DNA from 2 places in the Parapedomonas caeni genome. Region 2 is predicted to be linked to the other one. Evidence: riboswitches for the same ligand, from Rfam matches in the RefSeq annotation. Region 2 holds a riboswitch; the other holds the start of a gene.
The links. Region 2 has a riboswitch for cobalamin ahead of ABU113_RS06660 (TonB-dependent receptor plug domain-containing protein). Riboswitches for the same ligand answer to the same signal wherever they lie in the genome.

Region 1 (4,415 bases), on a different contig from region 2:
CGACGGCCCCAGATGGGCGATGTGGTCGATCTTGTACTCATGCAGGCAGATGCCCTTCACCAGATTCACATGCAACTCATAGCCGGCGGCAATACCCCGGATCAGCGCCTTTCCATCAAGGCCCTTGGCCTGAGCCACGGCCAGAATTGGCGGAATATTGTCGCCGGGGTGGCTGTAGTCGGCAGCCAGGAAGGTATCATGAAAGTCCAGTTCCCGCACTGCCACACCGTTGGCCCACGCCGCCCATTCCGGGGACACACGCACATCGTCACCCAATCCCAGCAGCAGCGCGCCGAGATTGGTGGATCGACCGTTGACCCGATGTGCGAGCGCCTGGGCCCGTGCCGAACGGATCGGCCGGCGTGCCAGGGACGCGACGGCGACCGCCGCGTTGTCGATAATGCGATTGCCGATCATCTCGGCGACATCCGCGTCGACAGCAACGGGGTCGGTGGCGACCGCAGCCAGCTTCCAGGCCAGCTGATCCTCGCGGGCCAGCAGCTCCGCGGACTTGTAGGTACGGACATCATGCAACTTCATGAGGGTTCATCTTTCGTCAGCAGAGAGAGTTGGGAATATGCAGGGCCATCGCACGCCGGCTTGCATGCGCCGCCGTCAGTGCGGTGAGCCGTCGCGGCAGCAATCATCGTCATGCGCGTCGGCAGATGGAGACCAGGAAGAGAGGCATTCGCAAACATGCCGCTGTTATGGAGATCCGCATCCAGCGAGAACATGGCTGAAACAGCGAATATCCGGCGCGTTGATCCTGCAAATCGGCGAAGTCTGCGAAGCTGCTGCCACCATCGTGGTGCCGCCGTGGTCAGCGACGAATGATCGGACAGGGACGCCCCTGTCCGTCGACCCGCACCATCTCGAACCGGCCCTGCATCGCCGGCGAACGATCGCCACTGGCCAGCGTCTCGCAAATCACCGATACCTCGACGGTCATCGACGAGCACCCGGAACGCGAAACCCAGGCATGACATTCCACCAGCTGGCCGACTACCACCGGATGATGGAAGGTAACCTTGTCTGCCGAGGCCATGACGACGGGCGCCCGGGCATGCCGGCTGGCGGCGATGAACGCGGCCTTGCCCATCAGATTAAGCGCCGCGCCGCCAAACAAGGTGCCATAATGATTGGCCTGCTCGGGGAATACCATGTCGCAAAGACGCGTTTCAGGCACGCTGGCGATGTCCGGGGAGTCTGTCATGGTAAAACCTCCTTTGATTGAACGAATCAACCACGCGGACTGCGGACGCGAAATGACTGAAACGGCGAACAGCGTGCATGGCGCCCCCGTAAAACTGCGAAGACCGCGAAGTCTGCAGTCCCGGCAGCCATGCCACACTCGCGCCGCTACCATCACCGCTCCGCACAGGCGTCCAGCGTCACCCCTGCAACCGCCAATCGCATAAAGAATTCTTTATATTCTTCTTGACGCCGCCCGCGCGTCATGCTTGTAGTGATGCGTCGAGGTTCCCCGACGCCGAACTGGCGAAGGGGCTAAGACGGGAAGCCGGTGACGTCCTCGCAGGACGGATTCCGGCGCTGCCCCCGCAACTGTGAGCGGCGAGCGGCGGTTCCGATTTTCATGTCACTGGCGACCGAGGGCGCCGGGAAGGCTGGAACCGACGTGACGACCCGTGAGCCAGGAGACCTGCCTGCGACGCGATAACGTTCCTCGGACGGGGGTGCCTCCGGTGGACCGCGCGAAAACAACGCTCGTCCCTCCCATCCCTCCGGCGATGCGGATGTGAATTTCGTTCGCGCGCCCACGGCTCGACCTCCCCGCCCGGCAATCAGGTGATAGGTCGATGTCATTTTCCGCACTGCGTTCCACCAGCTGTCCGGTCGCCATCAATGTCGAGGCGTATCGAATGCGGTGGCGCGCCTTGTCCTGACACAATGGCCTGACACGGCGCGCCTCACCTCCCTTCCCTTTGTCATTTCTTGAACGGCACGCCAACGGCAGTGCCGAAGGAGATTTTATGTCTGTTGTCGCCGCTAATCTTGGATTTCCCCGTATCGGCCACCGCCGAGAACTCAAGTCTGCCCTGGAGGCCTACTGGGCTGGCACCCTCGATCAGGCCCAGCTGCTGGATAGCGCCGCCCAGCTACGCGCCGCCAACTGGGACCGCCAGAAAGCCGCCGGCGTACACATCATCCCCAGCAATGATTTTTCGCTCTACGATCAGGTTCTGGACACCAGCGTCATGGTGGGTGCCATCCCCGAAATTTACCGCCCGCTGGGTGAGCCGGACTCACTTGATGTCTACTTTGCGATGGCGCGCGGCACACACACGCAACAGCAGCACTCTGGCTGCTGCCATGGGCGCGATCTCGGCCACGGGGCATCTGGAGACGTGCCGGCACAGGAAATGACCAAGTGGTTCGACACCAATTATCACTACATGGTACCGGAGGTGTCGCCAGGTCAGCGTTTCACGCTGAGCAGCACCAAGCCCGTGGACCATTTCCGCGAAGCCCGCGCCCTGGGGCACCATACCCGGCCAGTGATTCTCGGCCCTGTCACCTGGCTGTTACTCGCCAAATCAGCGCATGACAGCGTCAAGCCGCTGTCACTGCTATCCGAACTCCTGCCGGTCTATATCGAGCTACTGACCCGCCTGCGCGCGGCAGGCGCGGATTGGGTTCAGATCGACGAGCCGGCGCTCGTCCTTGATCTCGACGACGACGCACGCACCGCGTTCCGCCAGGCCTATGCCGACCTGACGTCTGTAGATGGCATCAAGCTGATGCTGACGACCTATTTCGGCACCCTGGGCGACAACCTCGAAACCGCGCTATCACTGCCGGTCGCCGGCCTTCATATCGATCTTGTCCGTGCGCCTGAGCAGCTCGACGCCGTGCTGGCGAACGCACGGCATGATCTTGTACTGTCGCTTGGCGTGATCGATGGCCGCAACGTCTGGAAGGCGGATTTGACGGCGTTGCTCGACCGCTACGAACCCATGGCGAGACGCCGCGGCGATATACAGATCGCTCCTTCCTGCTCGCTGCTGCACACACCGATCGACCTTTCGCTCGAAACAAAGCTCGATGCGAACGTGAAGGACTGGCTGGCGTTCGCTGTGCAGAAACTGGAAGAGTTGTCCGTGCTCAGCCTCGGCCTGTCCGAGGGGCGCTACATCATCGCCGCCGAGCTGGCCGCCAATGCGGATTCTATCGCCGGTCGCCGCATGTCCTCGCTGACCAACAACCGGCTGGTCCGCGATCGCCTGATGCAGACTACCCCCGACTATGCAAAACGTGCTGTCGCCTTTTCAGACCGCATCAAACTTCAGCGGTCGATCCTGGATCTGCCACCACTTCCGACCACCACGATCGGCTCTTTCCCGCAGACCGCGGAGGTACGCAACGCCCGGGCCGCGCACGGAAAGGGCGAGCTGGACGATGCCGGCTACACGGAGTTCCTGAGGGCGGAAACCGAGCGGGCGATCCGCTGGCAGGAGGAAATCGGACTCGACGTGCTGGTGCATGGCGAATTCGAGCGCAACGACATGGTGCAGTATTTTGGCGAACAGCTTTCCGGGTTCGCGTTTACTCGTCAGGGCTGGGTGCAAAGCTATGGCTCGCGCTGCGTCCGGCCGCCAATCATCTACGGCGATGTCAGGCGACCCGGACCGATTACCATCGACTGGTGGCGGTACGCCCAGAGCCTCACCCAACGTCCGGTAAAGGGTATGCTGACAGGACCGGTGACGATCCTGCAATGGTCATTCGTGCGTGACGATCAACCGCGCGCGATGACCTGCCGCCAGATCGCGCTCGCCATGCGCGATGAAGTGACTGACCTGGAAGCCGCTGGCGCCGCGATCATCCAGATCGACGAGGCCGCCCTGCGCGAGGGCCTGCCCTTGCGACGCCGTGACTGGCAAGGCTATCTCGACTGGGCGGTCGCATGTTTCCGCATCACCGCCTCCGGCGTCCGGCCGGAAACCCAGATTCACACCCATATGTGCTATTCCGAGTTCAACGACATCATCGGCGCGATCAGCGCCATGGATGCCGATGTGATTTCCATCGAGACCGCACGCTCAAAGATGGAACTTCTGGATGCCTTTGTGACCTATCAGTACCCCAGCGAAATCGGGCCAGGGATCTACGACATCCATTCGCCGCGCATACCGACGGTGGCTGAAATGGTCGATCTTCTGAAACGGGCCGGCCGGTGCCTCCCTGCGGGGCAACTCTGGGTCAATCCGGATTGCGGCCTCAAGACGCGCCGCTGGGAGGAGGTCCGGCAGGCACTCACCAACATGGTCGCTGCCGCCGCCATCGTCCGCGCCCCCTATCTCGCCTGCGTGAATAAAGCCTAACGCCCGTGACGGCATGACATGCGCCACACCAGCCGCGTTCAACCGGAGCATGCTGGACACGCCGACGCTGCG
Region 2 (4,415 bases):
GGCGTCGTGGCGCTAGGTCTCGGGCTCACTGGCGGCTGGTTCGTGGTCACCCGCGTGCTGGAGCTGGGCTGGCAGTGGGCGGTGCTGCCGCCGGTGCTGACGGTGATCGCCGGTGCCGTGTTCACCCTGATCATCGGCCTGGCGGGCACCTGGAGCGTGCTGGGTGTCAGGCCCAATCAGGTGCTGCGCGCCGCCTGAGCAGGGAAAGCGCTGCGAACGTCTCTTAACAGCCTTGAAAGATGGCTCTGGTACGCCAATATTGTTGGCGTCCGCATTTTGCGGACTTGAGATTGTGAGGGAGAACCTGATGGTGAACCAGATCGACCCGCGTTTCGCCACCGCCCAGACCGGCGGGATGGCCCGGGCCGACATCGACGTTGGCCTGCGCAAGTACATGCTGGGCGTGTACAACTACATGGCCTCCGGCGTCCTGCTGACCGGCATGGTCGCGTTGCTCGTCGCCAGCGTGCCGGCGTTGCAGCAGTTCGTGTTCTTCACCCCGTTCAAGTGGGTGGCGCTGTTCGCGCCGCTGGCCATCGTGCTGTTCTTCAGTGTCCGCCTGCACGCCATGTCGGCGTCGACGGCGCAAGCGGTGTACTGGCTCTACGCCGGCGCCATGGGCCTGTCGCTGGGCAGCATCTTCCTTGTCTATACCGGCGCCTCCATCGCCAAGACCTTCTTCGTGACCGCGACCGCCTTCGGCGCGCTCAGCCTTTACGGCTACACCACCAAGAAGGATCTCTCGGCCTGGGGCACCTTCCTGATCATGGGCGTGGTCGGCCTGCTGGTTGCCAGCCTGATCAACATCTTCCTGAAGTCGAGCGGCCTGGAGTTCGTCATCAGCGCTGCCGGCGTGCTGCTGTTCGCCGGCTTGACCGCCTACGACACCCAGAAGATCAAGGAAATGTATTACGAGGGCGACGGCTACGAGGTCACTGCCAAGAAGTCGGTGTCCGGCGCGCTGGCGCTCTACCTCGACTTCATCAACCTGTTCCTGTTCCTGCTGCGCTTCCTCGGCAATCGCGAGTAGTCGCGGCGGACACAACGGACAAACCCGAGGCCCGGCCATTGCGCCGGGCCTTGTTGTCTGTCCGCCCTTGCTGCCTGGTCGGCTTGACTTGGCCGCCCGGCCTCTCTACCCACCCCGACTGCGACAGGTTCCCCCGCGAGGGGGATGAAAAGGGAATTCGGGAGCCCGGCGTCGCACGTCCCTCGTGGCGTGTGCCGTCAGCAAGGCCGAAGCTGTCCCCGCAACTGTGAGCGGCGAGCCCGCGTGTCACAGGCCACTGAACCTCGGTTCGGGAAGGCGACACGCTCCCCGTCAGGGGGATGGTCCAGGATCGGGCCATCAGGCACTGACCCGCAAGCCAGGAGACCTGCCTGCCGCGGTCGTCCATCGTCCGGTCGGGGTGTGCCGAACGAGCGGGTTCTCCCGTGAGGCGACGCCGTTGGGTCGGGTCGCGTAAGGGCGGGGGTATTTCTCCTCTCATCATGTCGTTCCGGCCTGTGGATCCGTTCGTCCAATGGAGGACACATGACCGATCGTATCACCCTGCCGCTGGCAGGCCTTGCCATCCTGCCGCTCGCCGGCATCACCTGTCTGCCGCTGGCCGCCCATGCCGACGAGGCGGCCGACCCGACCACCGTCATCGTCACGGCCAGCCGCCTCGGCCAGCCGCTGATGGACGTTGGCACGTCCGTCACCGTGCTCGAACAGGCGGAGATCGAGGCCAGCCAGTCGGTCCTGCTGGCCGACCTGCTGGCGCGCACGGCGGGTGTCAGCGTCAGCAGCAACGGCAACCTGGGCTCGGCGACCGCGCTGCGCATCCGGGGCGCCGAGACCGACCAGACGCTGGTGCTGGTGGATGGCGTGCGCCTCAACGACCCCACCGCGACCGGCGCCGGCGTCAACTTCGGCACGCTGACGCTGCACGGGATCGAACGCATCGAGGTGCTGCGCGGCCCGCAATCGACCATCTGGGGCAGCCAGGCGATGGGCGGTGTCGTCAACATCATCACCGAGCGTGGTGACGGCCCGCTGGGCGGGCGGGCCAGTGTCGAGGTCGGCGCGCGGGACACCGTGGACGTTGCCGCGCGCGTGTCGGGCAGCACCACCTTCGTCGATTACGCGGTGGGGGCGGGGCATTTCCGCACCGATGGCATTTCCTCGGCCGACGCCGCCGACGGCAACAGCGAGCGCGATGGCTATCGCAACACCACGGTGCATGCCAAGCTGCGGCTGAAGCCCAGCGAGACGCTGAGCCTCGATCTGCGTGGCTGGCTTGCCGATGCGCGCGTCGAGTTCGACGGTTACCCGGCGCCGAGCTACAGCTTCGCCGATACCGACGAATACGGCAAAAGCCGCGACGCGGTGTTCTATGCCGGCCTCAATCTGGACCTGCTGGACGGCCGCCTCGGCAATCGCCTGGCGGTGAGCTACACCGACACCAGCCGCGACAATTACGACCCGGCGCAGGCCAGCCCCCGGACGTATCGCGCTGACGGTTCGGTGGTGCGCGTCGAATATCAGGGCACGGCACGGATCACCGAGGGTTATACGCTGGTGTTCGGCGCCGAGACCGAGAAGTCGAAGTTCGACACCGAATCGAGCTACAGCGCCGACAAAGCCGACGTGCGCATGGACAGCCTGTACGCGGAGGTCCAGGCCAAGCCGGTGGCCGGCCTGTCGTTGACGGCGGGCGTCCGCTACGATGACCAGTCGCGCTTCGGGGACGCGACCACCGTGCGCCTCACCGCCGCCTACACCCCCAATCAGGGCAACACCATCCTGCGGGCGACCTATGGCGAGGGCTTCAAGGCGCCGAGCCTCTATCAGCTCTACAGCGATTACGGCAACGCGGCGCTGCGTCCCGAGACCGCCAAGGGCTGGGATGCCGGGATCGAGCAGGCGCTTGTCGAGGGCAAACTGCGGGTCGGCGCGACGGTGTTCGGTCGCAGGACGCGCAACCAGATCGACTTCTTCTCCTGCTGGGGCAGCACCAACCCGCTGTGCGACACCCACCCCTATGGCTTTTACGACAATATCGCGCGATCGCGCGCCAAGGGCGTCGAGCTGACCCTGGTCGCCCAGCCGGTGAAGCAGGTGGCGATCAACGCCAACTACACCTACACCGATACCGAGAACCGCTCGGCGGGGTCGGCCAATCTCGGCAACGTGCTGGCGCGTCGGCCCAGGCACGTCGCCAATGTGGCGCTCGACGTCATGCCGTGGCAGGCACTCACCGCGACACTGGCGGTGCAGCATGTCTCGGCGAGCTTCGACAATGCCGCCAACACCACCCGGCTGGCCGCCTATACGGTGGTCGACCTGCGGGCGCGTTACCGCGTCAACGATGTGTTCGGGCTGTTCGGGCGGGTGGACAACCTGTTCGACGTTCGCCGTCAGACCGCCGCTGGCTATGGCTCCATCGGCATCGGTGGCTTCGCCGGCGTCGAGCTGAACTTCTGATGCGAGCGGGCGGGACGATACGTGGCCTGACGGTCGCGGTGCTGGGCGCGGTATCGCTGGTTGTCGCCAGTGGCGCCGCGGCCGGATCGGCGCCGCCGCCGGCCCGTATCGTCTCGCTCAACCCCTGCCTCGATACCATTCTCGTCCACGTCGCCGATCGCGGGCAGATCGCGGCCCTCAGCCATTATGCGCGTGAGCCGGGCGGTTCCACCATCTCGGGCGTCGCGCGCACCCTGCCGTTCACCTACGAGACGGCCGAGGAGGTGATCGCCCGCAAGCCCGATCTCGTGCTCACCAGCCAGCACAGCCAGCCCGGCACCCGGGCGGCGCTGGCCCGCCTGGGCATCCGCACCGCGCTGTTCAAGGTGCCGGAGACGCTGGCGGAAAGCATCGATCAGGTGCGTGACGTTGCCGCCGCCGTCGGTCATCCGGCGCGCGGCGAGGCGCTGGCCCGCCGGATCGAGGCGGCGATGGCGGCGGCGCGCCAACAGGCGCGCGGCGTGCCGCCGATACCCACCGTGGTGTTCCAGCCTGGCGGCTTTTCTCCCGGCAAGGGCAGTCTGCCCGACGCCCTGCTGGCGCTCGCCGGCTTCGACAACGTGGCGGCGCGCTATGGCGTCGAGCACTGGGGCGTCATCCCGCTGGAACGGCTGGTCGCCGACCCGCCGCGGCTGGTGCTGGCAGGCGGGGGCACCCTCGGTGAGCCCTTCCAGCGGACCGGCCTGCTGGCCCATCCGGTGCTGGATCGCTTGGCTGGCCGGCTGACCATCGCGCCCTATCCGGCGCCGTTGTTTTATTGCGGTGGCCCGGCCATCCTGCCGGCACTGGCCTATCTGCAACAGGCGCGCCGCGAGGTTGCCGGCGTCGCCGCCACGTCGATCAAGGGGAGCGCGCGATGACCCGGACATCCCGCCTGCGCCTGCCCCTGGGCCTGTCGCTGGGCCTG

Region 1: another riboswitch for cobalamin. It lies ahead of metE (5-methyltetrahydropteroyltriglutamate--homocysteine S-methyltransferase); the one in region 2 lies ahead of ABU113_RS06660 (TonB-dependent receptor plug domain-containing protein).

What each region holds. Positions count from the first base shown of each region.
Region 1 is NZ_JBEUDS010000024.1:41,131-45,545, reverse strand. It holds gene ABU113_RS14135 (MmgE/PrpD family protein) at 1-540, opposite strand, end outside; gene ABU113_RS14130 (acyl-CoA thioesterase) at 821-1,213, opposite strand; cobalamin riboswitch at 1,461-1,682, shown strand; gene metE (5-methyltetrahydropteroyltriglutamate--homocysteine S-methyltransferase) at 1,992-4,343, shown strand.
Region 2 is NZ_JBEUDS010000007.1:29,921-34,335, forward strand. It holds gene ABU113_RS06650 (ABC transporter permease) at 1-198, shown strand, start outside; gene ABU113_RS06655 (Bax inhibitor-1/YccA family protein) at 308-1,030, shown strand; cobalamin riboswitch at 1,139-1,398, shown strand; gene ABU113_RS06660 (TonB-dependent receptor plug domain-containing protein) at 1,535-3,469, shown strand; gene ABU113_RS06665 (ABC transporter substrate-binding protein) at 3,469-4,368, shown strand; gene ABU113_RS06670 (FecCD family ABC transporter permease) at 4,365-4,415, shown strand, end outside.